Regions from separate parts of the Methylocystis sp. IM3 genome, predicted to be linked through region 3. Evidence: predicted binding sites of a transcription regulator. Region 3 holds the regulator's gene; each other region holds the start of a gene.
What was found. The regulator LexA, encoded in region 3, represses DNA repair genes until DNA is damaged. The targets are predictions, from matches to a motif close to TGTTCNNNNTGTGTTCNG.
Positions count from the first base shown of each region.

Region 1: a site for LexA is predicted at 3,285-3,302, ahead of WOC76_RS14070 (YifB family Mg chelatase-like AAA ATPase). Genes of this name have one in related genera too.
Region 2: a site for LexA is predicted at 1,949-1,966, ahead of recA (recombinase RecA). Genes of this name have one in related genera too.

Region 1 is NZ_JBBPBZ010000002.1:2,472,202-2,476,634, forward strand. It holds gene WOC76_RS14065 (ATP-binding protein) at 1-1,679, opposite strand, end outside; gene WOC76_RS14070 (YifB family Mg chelatase-like AAA ATPase) at 1,685-3,223, opposite strand; gene WOC76_RS14075 (lytic murein transglycosylase) at 3,400-4,197, shown strand; gene WOC76_RS14080 (hypothetical protein) at 4,261-4,433, opposite strand, start outside.
Region 2 is NZ_JBBPBZ010000002.1:3,324,156-3,328,588, reverse strand. It holds gene alaS (alanine--tRNA ligase) at 1-577, opposite strand, end outside; gene recA (recombinase RecA) at 792-1,865, opposite strand; gene WOC76_RS18130 (class I SAM-dependent methyltransferase) at 2,019-2,783, opposite strand; gene WOC76_RS18125 (pirin family protein) at 2,836-3,570, opposite strand; gene WOC76_RS18120 (hypothetical protein) at 3,772-4,433, opposite strand, start outside.
Region 3 is NZ_JBBPBZ010000002.1:1,170,866-1,175,298, forward strand. It holds gene WOC76_RS07525 (L,D-transpeptidase family protein) at 1-304, shown strand, start outside; gene lexA (transcriptional repressor LexA) at 469-1,179, shown strand; gene WOC76_RS07535 (ComEC/Rec2 family competence protein) at 1,339-3,588, opposite strand; gene WOC76_RS07540 (hypothetical protein) at 3,655-3,852, opposite strand; gene WOC76_RS07545 (DUF2336 domain-containing protein) at 3,996-4,433, shown strand, end outside.

The DNA.
Region 1 (4,433 bases), 1.3 Mb from region 3:
GCATGCGCGTCGCAGCCGTGCAGGCGCCGAACGAGCGGCAACGACTCGATCGTCGCCGACAAGACGGCGAGTTCCACAGGCTTTCTGAGAAAGGCGTCGATTCCCGCGTCGCTCGCTTCGCGCAAATCTCCTTCTCCACCGCTCGCTGTGAGCATGATAACCGGCGTCCGGCGCGCGCCGGCTCGGAACTCGCCGTCCCGAATGCGGCGCACGGCCTCTCGGCCGTCCATCTCGGGCATGAACAGATCCATGACGATCAAATCGTAAGCCGCGCCGCATTCCCTCGCGCGGCCGGCCATGTCGAGAGCTTGCGCGCCATTATGGGCGCGCGCGACTCGCGCGCCGAGCTTGCCGAACCAACGCATCAGGATCAGCGCGTTGATGTCATTATCCTCCGCGACCAGGACGTCGATATCCTCCAGAGCAGGAACAGGCCTGGCGGCGAATGAGGACGCATGGGCGTCGAGAGGCGCGCGCGCCAGCAACGCCACGAGCGAGGCGCTGCGGACGGGCTTCACCAGCCAGCCGTCAAAATCGCGCAGGGCCGTTTCGCCGAAAGCACGCCGCTCCAGCGGCGAGAAAAGGAGAAACAGCCGTCCTGCTTGCGCGGACCTTGCCCGGCTTGCCAGATTTGCGACCGGTTCCGCGCCGAGCGCGCAGTCGAGGATGACGGTGTCGAAAGCTTCTTCATCTGATAGGCGCGCCGGCGCATCCCTGGCCGGCGCAACGACGACCGAGGCCCCCGCCGCCTCGAGGGTCTGAGCGAGATAGGGCGCCTCCATCACACTCTCCCCCACGATCATCACGCGCCGCCCATCGAGGGGGCGCGACGCCGGCCTCTGAACATGGGAGAGCGTCGCCGGCAAGGCGAGAGAGAAGGTCGATCCCTCGGCGGAAGTCTGCGCAAGGACAAGCGCGCCGCCCATGAGCCGCACCAGCCGCCGCGAGATGGCGAGCCCGAGGCCCGTTCCCCCCTGCCGGCGCGTCGCCGAGGCGTCAACCTGCGTGAAATCCTCGAAGATGGCTTCCCGCGCTTGCTCCGGCACACCGGCGCCCGTATCGCGCACGTCGATGCGAAGGGTTTCTCCCTCGCGCCAGAGCCGCAGGCCGACGCCGCCGCGCTCGGTGAAATTCACTGCGTTGCCCACCAGATTGATCAGAACTTGCCTCAGCCTCGCCGCGTCGCCCAGGATCTCGCGCGGGCAATCGGGCGCCACGAAACATGCGATTTCGAGCCCCTTCGCCTGCGCGCGCGGCGCGAGCAATTCGATGACGCTCTCGACCAAAGCCGCGGGAGCAAAGCTCTCGCAGCGCAATTCCAGCTTGTCGGCCTCGATTTTCGAAAAATCGAGGATGTCGTCGATGAGCTGGCCCAGGGCGCGGCATGAGTCGCAGATCGCCGCAATATAGCTCGATTGCTCCGGGTCCAGCCGGGTCGTCCCCAAGAGCTGCGCAAGCCCCATGACGCCGTTGAGCGGCGTGCGAATTTCATGGCTCACGACAGCGAGAAAGCGTGACCTGGCCCGAGTCGCCGCTTCCGTCTTTTCGCGGGCCGCGGCCGTGGCGCGCATTTCAGCGACATCCCGCCGGAGAGCCGCGACCTGCTTCTGCGCGCGAGAGAGGATGAGCAATGCGACCGCCAGCGCGGCTCCCAGGGACAGGAGGGGGACGGCGTCCATCGTGGTCACGCTGCGATGCGTCCCGCCGAGAGGCCGGCGCGATAGGCGAGCGCCTCGGCGAGGTGGGGGCGCGACACCTCCTTGGCGCCGTCGAGATCGGCGATTGTGCGCGCCAGTTTCAGAACTCGATGGAAGCCGCGCGCACTGAGCGCGAAACGCTCGGAGGCTTCTCGAATGAGCGCCGTGCCTGGCGCGTCGAGCATGGCGGCGCGCTCAATGACCGCCGCCGGCGCGGCCGCGTTGGCCGTGACGCCCGAAAGGCCCAGCGCCTCATAGCGGTCGCGCTGGATTGCGCGCGCGTCGGCGACACGGCCGGCCACCTCGCGCGATCCCTCGGCGGGAGGAGGAAGAACAAGGTCGGCGGCGGTAACGGCCGGCACTTCGATCTGAAGATCGAAGCGGTCGAGGAGCGGACCGGAGAGGCGCGCCTGATACTGCGCGACGCAGCGTTCGTTCGGCTGTCGGCGGCAGGCGTGGCCGGGATCGCGCGCATGACCGCATCGGCAGGGATTCATCGCCGCGACGAGCTGGAAGCGGGCGGGATAGACGGCCCGATGATTGACGCGCGAGATGGCCACTTCCCCTGTCTCGAGCGGCTGGCGCAAGCTGTCGAGAACTTGCGGCTGGAACTCGGGCAATTCGTCGAGGAACAGAACGCCGTGATGCGCGAGCGAAATTTCGCCGGGCCGGGCGTGGGTCCCGCCGCCGACGAGCGCCGCCATGGACGCCGAATGGTGCGGCGCGCGGAACGGCCGACGGTCCGTCAGTTCGCCGCCCGCGATCTGCCCCGCAACCGAATGGATCATGGAGACTTCCAGCAGCTCGCGGGGCGTGAGTGGCGGCAGGATCGAGGGAAGCCGCGCCGCCAGCATGGATTTGCCCGCCCCCGGCGGGCCGCTCATCAAGAGATTATGTCCGCCAGCAGCCGCAATCTCCAAAGCGCGCTTGGCGCTCTCCTGGCCCTTGATGTCGACGAGGTCGGGCATTTCGACGGCTCGGGCTCGAATGGCGGGCTCCGGGCGCGCCAGGGCTTGGGCGCCCTTGATGTGGTTGACGAGTTGGATGAGCGAGCGCGGGGCGAGGACGTCCATGTCTCGCGAGGCCCAGGCCGCCTCCGGACCACATTCTTTCGGACAGATAAGTCCCTGCCCCCGCGCATTCGCCGCCACGGCGGCAGGCAACACGCCCGCGACGGGGGTGAGCGCGCCGTCGAGCGCAAGCTCGCCGAGAACGACGAAGCCTTCCAGCGAATCAGAGGGAATCGCGCCGATCGCAGCCATGACGCCGAGCGCAATGGGCAGATCGTAGTGACTGCCCTCCTTAGGCATGTCCGCAGGCGCCAGATTGACGGTGATGCGCTTGGCGGGCAGCGCCAGGCCCGACGCGATGAGCGCGGCCCTCACGCGCTCGCGCGACTCGGCGACCGCCTTGTCGCCGAGTCCCACGACATTGAAAACGACCGTGCCTGGAGAAATCTGAACCTGCACGTCGACGGGCCGCGCCTCGACGCCCTCGAAAGCGACCGTCGCCACCCTGACCGCCATCCCGCGACGCTCCCAAAATCAAACCTGTAACTTGACAATAACGGGCCTCGCCCGCTCTCGCAAGAACAATATGCGAACATGAAAGACCCGACGCCAAACGGTTGCCGCGAAGACAAAATTAGATAGGCTCGCGAGATTGGCGCGGCTCGGCCCGCCGAGCCCGAGGAGGAGGCCCGATGAGGAAGATTTGCCTGAGCGCGGCGGCGCTCACTTTTGCAGCGGGCCTGACGGGCGCGGTTCCTGCAGGGGCCGCCCAATGCGGCAACGGGCCGGGCGGCTTCGAGAACTGGAAGCAGAATTTCGCGGAAGAGGCGCAGGAGCGCGTGGGTCAGGCCGGCATCGCCGCGCTGATGAACACGCATTACAATGCGGCCACCATTTCCGCCGATCGGGGTCAGAAAAGTTTCCGCCTATCGCTCGACCAGTTCATGGCGAAGCGCGGCGCGTCAATCATTGTCGCGCGGGGCCGGCAGCTCAAACGCTCGCAGGCGGCGCTCTTCGCCTCCATTCAGCAGCGTTACGGCGTGCCGCCTGGACCGCTCATCGCCATTTGGGGCATGGAGACCGGCTTCGGCGCGGTGCACGGGAATCAGCACGCGCTCTCGGCAGTCGCCACTCTCGCCTATGATTGCCGCCGTTCCGACTATTTTACAGACCAGCTCTACGCCGCGCTCAAGTTGATCGACAACGGAACGCTCTCGCCCAGCGCGAGAGGCTCCATGCACGGTGAAATCGGCCAGACGCAGTTCCTGCCGAAAAACATTCTGAATTATGGCGGGGGCGGCAATCTCGACAATGCGGCGGCCGCGCTGATGGCGACGGCGAATTTCCTGCACGCCCATGGCTGGCGCGCTGGCGCCGGGTATCAACCGGGCGAACCCAATTTTGGCGCGATTCAGGCTTGGAACGCGGCTTCTGTCTATCAGCGCGCCATCGCCATTATCGGGCGCCAGATCGACGGCGGCGATGAGTAAAAGATAAAGAGGCGGCCGCGCCGGCCGCCTCCAAATTCATGGGGACGCGGAGAGAGCGCCCGCCTACTCCGCCGCAGTTTTGTAATTGTCCGAGTCGTCGTGATCGTCGTCGCGCTTGTCCGCGGCCGGTTCATTTTTCGCCTCGCCCGACGATCCTTGCCCCTCCGGCGCGCCACCCGCCGCATCCGTTTCCTCCGGCAGGTCGAAAGTCCGTTCCGGCGGCCTAAAGGCTGCGG
Region 2 (4,433 bases), 2.2 Mb from region 3:
CGTCGGGGCTGCCGGGCGGCCCGCCCGCGAGCGTCTCGCCCTGGTCGTAGAAGATTTCCGAACAGGGGCCACAGGGGCCGGTGTCGCCCATGCTCCAGAAATTGTCGGAGGAGGCGATGCGGATGATGCGGCTGTCATGGAAGCCCGCGATCTTTTTCCAAAGATCATAGGCCTCGTCGTCATCGTGGTAGACGGTGACGAGGAGGCGATCGACCGGGAGCTGGAATTCCTTGGTGATCAGGCTCCAGGCCAGTTCGATCGCGCCGTCCTTGAAATAGTCGCCGAAGGAGAAATTCCCCAGCATTTCGAAGAAGGTGTGGTGGCGCGCGGTGTAGCCGACATTGTCGAGGTCATTGTGCTTGCCGCCGGCGCGCACGCATTTCTGGGCGGAAGCCGCGCGCGCCTGATGGCGTTTCTCGACGCCCGTGAAGACATTCTTGAACTGCACCATGCCCGCATTTGTGAACATGAGGGTGGGGTCATTGTGCGGGACAAGCGGAGAGGACGCGACCTTCTCGTGGCCGTTGCGCACGAAATAGTCGAGGAATGCGGAGCGTATCTGGTTGACGCTGCTCATTTTGCGTCTCTCTGAAGGCGACCGGGGACGCCGGTCATATGGTGAAAACCTTGCCGGGCGGAAGGCCGCCCTGCGAAAGGCCGCGTCGCGGCTGGCCGGAAGAGAGCCCGCGCGCCGTCTGTCGCGGCCGGATATGCCAGTCCGGGAGCGTTTCGGCAATGAAAAAGGCCCGGCAAGCGGGCCTTCGATCATCGGTGCTGAAAGGGGCGCGGAATTATTCGCCGCCGTCGTCGTCGCCTGCGCCTGCGTCCAGAATTTTCTCGGCGATGAGGCCGGCGTTCTCGCGGATCGCCTGCTCGATGCGTCCGGCGATTTGGGGGTTCTGACGCAGAAAGCCCTTGGCGTTCTCCCGGCCCTGGCCGAGGCGCTGGCTGTCGTAGGAGAACCAGGCGCCGGATTTTTCGACGACGCCCGCCTTGACGCCGAGGTCGATGAGCTCACCGACCTTGGAGACGCCCTCGCCATACATGATGTCGAATTCGACCTGTTTGAAAGGCGGCGCGACCTTGTTCTTGACCACCTTGACGCGGGTCTGGTTTCCGATCGTTTCGTCGCGATCCTTGATGGCGCCGATGCGGCGGATGTCGAGGCGGACCGAGGCGTAGAATTTCAGCGCATTGCCGCCCGTCGTCGTCTCCGGCGAGCCGTACATCACGCCGATCTTCATGCGAATCTGGTTGATGAAGATCACGAGCGTATTGGAGCGGGCGATGGAGGCGGTGAGCTTGCGCAGCGCCTGGCTCATCAGACGCGCCTGAAGCCCCGGCTGCACCTCGCCCATCTCGCCCTCGATCTCCGCGCGCGGCGTGAGCGCGGCGACCGAGTCGATGACGAGCACGTCGACGGCGCCGGAACGCACCAGCGTGTCTGTAATCTCGAGCGCCTGCTCGCCCGTGTCGGGCTGGGAAATCAGAAGCTCGTCGAGATTGACGCCGAGCTTGCGGGCGTAAACCGGATCGAGCGCATGTTCAGCGTCGACGAAGGCGCAGACGCCGCCGGCCTTTTGCGCCTCGGCGACGACATGCAGCGTAAGCGTCGTCTTGCCCGAAGACTCGGGCCCGTAGATTTCGACGATGCGGCCGCGCGGCAGGCCGCCGACGCCCAATGCAATGTCGAGCCCGAGCGAGCCCGTCGAAATGGTCTCGATCTCGACCGCTTTCTGATTCTTGCCGAGCCGCATGATCGAGCCCTTGCCGAAGGCGCGCTCGATCTGCGACAGGGCGGCGTCAAGCGCCTTGGTCTTGTCCACGGACGTTCCTTCCACGAGGCGGAGATTGGCTTGGCTCACGGCTTGAAAATCCCTTCTGGCACGAATCGACGCACAGGGGCAACGGCTCGGGCTCTATTGTGCATGATTTGTTCCGCTCTCCAAGTTCTTTTTTCGTTCCCGCGGCGCCGGGTCGCTCGGGCGCGGAGGAGCCCTCCGGAAGTCGTCTGAAAATCAGTCTTCTTTATATCCGCAGCGCAGATACAGCGGCGCCTCGACGGCGCGCGCCGGGGGGGCGGCCCGCCAGGCGTCCTCCAGCGCCTTGTCCACAAGGTCGAGCGGATTGCGGCCCGTGTCCTCCTCGTATCGGCGCACCGCCGACCAGGTGGAGAGGAATCGGCGGAGATCGTCTTTCGATTCGGCGATTTTCGTCGTGAAGAGGGGAGCCTCGCGCTCGGCGAAAGGAAAGGGCAGGGTGCGATAGCCGCTGAAGTAATAGTGCGCGTTCTGGCCCCAGTAGCGGCCGAGGATCCCGCTCTTCAGCGTTTCGAGCACCGCGTCGAGCGGGGCGCGGCCGGTCCGGGGCCAGTCATAGGTCCAGGCGGCGAGAACGCCGCCAGGCTTCAGCGCGCGCCGCGCCAACGGATAGAATTCGCCCAAGTCGAACCAGTGCAGGGAGCAGGCGCAGGCGATGAGGTCGACCGCGCCGTCGAGTCCAGGGTCATCTTCGGCTGCGGCGAGGCGGTACTCGATATTGGGCCGGTCCGGGGCCAGCGCCAATTGCCGCGGGTCGCGTTCCGTGGCGAGCACGCGGCTGAAATGACGGGAAAGGCCAAGCGCGGCCTGACCGCTGCCGGTTCCGCAGTCCCAGGCGAGGCCCTGCGCGGGGGCGGCGCCGGCCAGCCAGGCGAAAAGCCCCTCGGGATATTCGGGGCGGAAGGCCTGATAGTCCGCCGCGTTCTGGCCGAAGACCAGGGATTGCCCGACATCCGCGCCCACTGTCCCTCCGAAATGGTCACCCGCGCCCCAAGCGGCGCGCTGGGGGGATGTGTCACATTCGCATGTCGAAGAGAAGCGCCTCCGCGTCGCTCACGCCCTCGAGGCGCAACTCGTCCCCGCCCGTCACGGCGAGGCCATCGCCCGCCGAGAGACGCGCGCCATTGGCCGTGAGTTCCCCGCGCGCCGCCTGCACCCAGGCGCCGCGGCCGGGCGCAAGGCGCAGCGACACATGTTCGCCCCCGCCAAGACGCGTTGCGTAGAGATCGACGTCGCGATGGATGGTGAGCGAGCCGTCCCGGCCGTCGCGGGAGGCGAGGAGGCGCAGCCGGCCGCGCATTTCGCCCGGCGGGAAGGCTTTCTGCTCGTATCCGGGCGCGAGGCCCTCGCGCTCGGGCAAAATCCAGATTTGCAGAAAATGTACGGGTTCGCGGTCTGAGGCGTTGTATTCGCTATGGCGCACGCCGGTTCCCGCCGTCATGCGCTGAGCCTCGCCGGGGCGCAGCACGCCGCCGCCGCCGGTGCTGTCCCGGTGCTCGAGCGCCCCCTCGAGGACGTAGGAGATGATCTCCATGTCGCGGTGCGGATGGGTCGGGAAGCCCGCGCCGGGCGCAACGCGATCCTCATTGATCACGCGCAGCGGGCCAAAACCCATATGCGCGGGATCGAAATAGTCCCCGAAGGAAAAGCTATGCCGGCTGTCGAGCCAGCCGAGCCTTGCGGCGCCGCGCGCCTCCGCCTTGCGGATCGAAAGCTGCATGTTCCGAGCCTCCCGTTCGAGTCGGAACATGGCCCCTCCGGCGCGCGCCGCCAACCCTTTCGACAGGCGCTTCAGTTTCCGGCAACCGGCCCGAGCCGGTGGCCGATGAGATAGACGGCTCCGTTCTCGTCGCCGGTGACGAGCAGCGCCCCGTCCGGCGTCTGCGCGACGACTCAGAGAAGGGCAAAGGACGCGCAGACCATCGGCCGCATGGGCTTCCTCCCCGTCGTCTCATTCGCGCTCGTAGAGGCGGATGTCGGCGATCGCGGCCGTTCCTTCATAATAGTTGGTGTGCGGATCGCCGATGATGAAAAAATCGGGATAGGCCGAGTCTTTCGGCCAGCTATGCGGGATTTCCAACAGGCCGAAGGGACCCTTGTAGGTAAACGAACGGTCGTAAGCGCCGTCATATTCCTCGCGCGTCTGATTGTAGTGCCAGATGGGATGGCCATCCTGGAGAAATGCGCGGCGAAAACGATAAGTCGCTTTCCCGGAGAAACGGAAATTGCCCTGGATTTCGAGCGTGTAGCCCGCACGATCGCGCTCGATCGCAAAACGATATCTTTCGCCGGGCAGGACCTCGGGCGTCAGCTGCGCGGCCGAGACCACTGGCGGAGCGGCGCGCGCGTCGCCGTAAGTCGTTCCGCATTCGCTTGCCGAGACGGGCTCGCTCTCGACCATGCCGCCCGGAGAAAAGAACAGGGCATTTACCGTGTTGTCCTGAGTGACATGATTTCCCGAGGGAGCGCAGAGCTGGAAGGAAGGCTTCTCCGCCATGGTGTAAGCGTCGATCGCGACTTTGCGGTGTGTATGAATGAAGACGTTGTTGCGGGGAAACGGGTCCGGGTAATCCACAATAGCCAGAAAGTAGAAGCCGTTCGTATTTTTGACGC
Region 3 (4,433 bases):
CATGCATCCGAGCTTCCTTTCCAAGGTCGCCGAGACGAGCCGGCCCGAGGCGGTCGCGCCGCCGGAGGAGATCGCGCTCGAGGACAAGGCGGCGCGCGGCGGCAAGCCTGCGCCGCTCGCCGCGAAATCGCCGGTCGTGACCATGGCCGCCGCCAAGGCGGCGACGCCGGCCCGCCCGGCGGAAACGACGAGCGTCGCGCGGGCGCTGTCGACGGATACGCGCCGGGACATGTCGGCGCTCGCCGCCACCGCCGACGATGGTCCGACGTCTTCGATCAAGCGGGCGCTGAAGCTGAAGAAATAGCGGGCGGGCGTCGCTTCGCCGGCGCGCGCGAGGCTTTTCCTGGCGACCGCCCTGCCGCATTTGCCCTTGCGGAACGCAAAGGGAACGTCTAAGAATCGTTCATGATTTGTTTGTAACGCGCGACTGCTCTCAAGGGGCTGTCACCGTGGCGACAGGGGCGTTCCATGCTGACGAAAAAGCAGAGCGATCTGCTGCGTTTCATTCATGAGCGGCTAAAGGAATCGGGCGTTCCGCCCTCTTTCGACGAGATGAAGGACGCGCTCGATCTGCGATCCAAATCCGGCATCCATCGGCTCATTCTCGCCCTCGAGGAGCGGGGCTTCATCCGCCGTCTGCCCAATCGCGCCCGTGCGCTCGAAGTGCTGCGTCTGCCCGAGTCCGCGACGCCCAGGGGCGGCGCCGGCTCCCGTGGGGGCAAATTTGCGCCAGCGGTGATTCAGGGCAATCTCGGTCGCGTCCGCCCACTGAGCGAACGCGAGGAGTCGGGCAATCAACCGGTGGCGATCCCCGTCATGGGGCGCATCGCGGCGGGCACGCCGATCTCGGCTATTCAGAGCCGCAGCCATACGATCAGCATGCCGCCCGACATGCTCTCGAATGGGGAGCATTTCGCGCTCGAGGTGCGCGGCGATTCGATGATCGAGGCCGGCATTCTCGATGGCGACACGGTCGTCATCAAGAAGCAGGATCACGCGGACTCGGGCGACATCGTCGTGGCGCTGATCGAGGACGAGGAGGCGACGCTGAAGCGGCTGCGCAAGCGCGGCGCCTCCATCGCGCTGGAAGCGGCCAATCCCGCCTATGAGACCCGGATTTTTGGCCCCGACAAGGTGCGAATCCAGGGCAAGCTCGTCAGCCTGTTGCGGAAATATTGAACCTTTCCCTCTGATTTACAGGGATAGTCATATCGGCTCTGAAGGGGTTCGCCCATCCCGCTTCTCGCGGGCGGACGACGTGAGGCGGGCGGGGCGGCTCCGCTCCCTCGCAAACCCCGTCGTTTTGACTGGGACGCGACGCTTTCGCGCCGCTGTGGTTCATTCCATCGGTTCCGAGAGTTCCGCTTCCTCGCTCTCCTCATCCTCGGGCGCCGCGGCGCGCCCGGTCGCGGGCGGCGGGCGGGGAGACCAGGGCCGGTCCTCGTCGACCCCGCGCGCGGTCGTCCACAGGACGCCGCCTTCCTTGGCGAACTGCAAGGACACGGCCCCCGTTTCCGCGAGCCTGATACGGTCGATGACGAGCGGCGCGCCGCAGCCTTCGGGCGCGCGCAGCGGCGTGACGACGATCGCCGCCCGCGCGCAATCTTCGAGAAAAGCGCCGCGCGCGGTGACGAGCGCCACAAAACGCCCGTCCGCCAGACGGGCTACGCATCCGTAATCGTCGCAAGCGGTCCCGTCTTTCGCTTCGACGACGCTTCGGCCGTCGGCGTCGGCGCGCAGCCATTGTTCCGCCGCGAAGGCGCCGGGCCTCCTGGCGAGCAAAGCGAGTTCTCCCGAGGCGAGACGGATCGCCGCTGCGTCTCCCGACGCGGGGATGGCGAGATCGAATCCGGCGCCGCTCCTGGCGCCGAGGAGCCCGATCAGCGCCAGCGGAATGGCCGTGGCGCGCAGCGCGCTGGTCCGCCAGAGCACCGCGGAGAGCACGGCGAGGGCAAGAAAGACGATCGCCCAGGGCGCGAAAGCCTTCACCTGAAGGCTGGCGCCGGGCGCGCTGGCGATGAGGCCGGCAAGCCATGTGACGAGATGGATGCCCATCTCCAGCCAGCGCCAGATGAAGCCGTCGAGCCCGAAGGGGTAGAGCGCGGCGCCGAGAAGCGCGCAAGGCACGGCGAAAAACTCGATGACGGCGAGCGTCAGAGGATTGCCGATCAGCACATAGGGGCTGATCTCGTGGAAGTCATAGGCCATGAAGGAGGCGGTCGCGGAAGTGGCGCAGAGCGTCGCGACCACGAGCGCGCCAGGGCCATGCAAAAGACGCTCGGCCAGAATTTCGCGCCACTCCACAAAACGTCCGGGCGGGGAAGGCGCCGTCCCCGAGCGGCTGTGGGCGAGACGCTGGCCCCGCCATTCATAGACGGCGATGAGCGCCGCGACAGCCGCGAAGGAGAGCTGGAAGCTTGCGCCCAATATCGCCTCCGGTTCGAAGGCGACGACGAAGAAGGCCGCGAGCGCGAGATTGCGCATGGAGAGCGACGGCCGATCGAACAGCACGGCGGCGAGCATGATCAGCGTCATGATCAGCGCGCGCTCCGTCCCGACGCGCGAGCCGGTGGCGATGTCGTACAGAATTGCGCCGACGATGGCGAGCGCCGCCGCCCATTTCTTGATGGGATAGTTGAGGGCGAGCGTCTGCGACGTCGCGAGCAGACGGCGCAGGCCGACGAAGAAAATGCCGGCGACGAGCGTCATCTGGATGCCGGAGATCGTGACGATGTGAAAAATGCCGGCGCGCCGGATGAGATCTTTGGCATTCTCGGACAGAAAGTCGCGCTTGCCCGTGACCATGGCCGCGGCAATCGCGCCGGCGTCGCCGCCGATCGTCCTGTCGACGCGCAGCGCGAGCGCATTTCGCACGCGGTCGACCCCGGCGAAAAAACGTAGCGACACCGGCGCCGGATCGGGGGGCGGCATGGTCTCGATGCGGCCGAGCGCGCTGCCGACGCCGCCGATCCGCGCGAAATAGGCGTCCCGCGCAAAATCATAGCCGCCCGGCAGCGCCGCCCGCGCGGGCGGCAGAAGCCGCGCCTTCAGGGCGATAAAGTCGCCCGCGGCGAAATGCGGCTCGCCGCGCATTGTGAGGCGCACGCGCGCGGGCGCAACATCATTCAAAAAACCCTCCGCACTCGCGACGCGCAGGATGAAGCGCGCGCCGCTGGCGCGCAGGTCGATCTCTTCGACGAATCCCGTCAATTCGCCGACGCCCGTCCTTGCGACGACCGGCGCCGCGACCCGCGCCGTGCGCCAGGCTCCCGCGGCAAAGCCGGCCGCCACGAAGGCGAGGGCGAGAAAAAGTCCATGGGCGCGCGCGTGGCGGCGGGTGAGAAAGGCGATCAGGACGACACTGGCGAGCGCCCCGAAGCAAAGGGTGAGCGAAGGCTCGCGGTTGGCGCTGAAATAGAGGACCACGCCGCCAATGGCGCCGACTGCGCGCCACAGAAAGGGCCGCCTGAGTTCGACTTCCTCGGCGTAGGCGCGCCGTAGCGCCTCCGGCGGCCAGTAGAGGCGCGGCGCGATCGAAACAACGCCGCCGCCAAGCTCCCGATGTTCAGCCGCCCGTGCGTCGCTCATCCCGACCCCCGCGACGAGACCTTAATGCGAGTCGTCGGCCGGCGCCATGGCCAAGATCACGCTCCCTCAGCCCCTGGCGCGGCTCTTGCGCTTCTTGCCGCCCTGCGGCCCCCGGCCCGGCGTGTGCGTCTCGAGGGCGGGCGTCTCGTCCATGCGCAGGTAGCGCACGCCGAGGAAGAACAATATTTGAGCGTCGCCGGTGCGCGGCTCGCTCACACGGCGCGGGATGTTCCCACGCAATCCGAAGGCGATGACCTCCCCCATGTCGACCTCTTCGTGGCGGCTTTGGTCCAAAATGAATCAACTCTGAACGGAATTAGGGGGCGGCGAGGGTTAATGTTCCGCTAACGACCCGGGGCTAGTCTCTCTCCTCCAGTTGCGTAAGCGTTCGAGTGAGTAGCCGATCCATGCATCGAGATATGTCAGGGCGACGGATCGACCATGCCGCGCTTCTTGGCGCCATCGTCGACCAGTTTGTCGCGCGGCAGATACATCCGATTGGCGACATCAAGCAATTCGAACAACTTGCGCTTGGCCTCATCGATATCGTCGACGCCAACGCCGCGGCGCGCATCGCCCGTCCCTTATGCATGCATCCCGAGACGCCGGCGTCGGTCTTTCCGTGTCTTCTCGCCAAGGGCGGGCCTTGCGCCGAGCTTGCCCTGCAATTTGCTCCCGCCCTCCCGCGCGCCGATCTGCTGGCCGCCGCGCAGGGCGGCGCGCCTCTTGCCTGCGCGGTCGCCCGACGCGCCGAGCTCGATCGAGATGTCGTCGACGCGCTCATTCAGCGTGGCGAAGCCGAAACCTTTCGCGCCCTCGCCGCCAACTGGAGCCTCCGGCTCGAC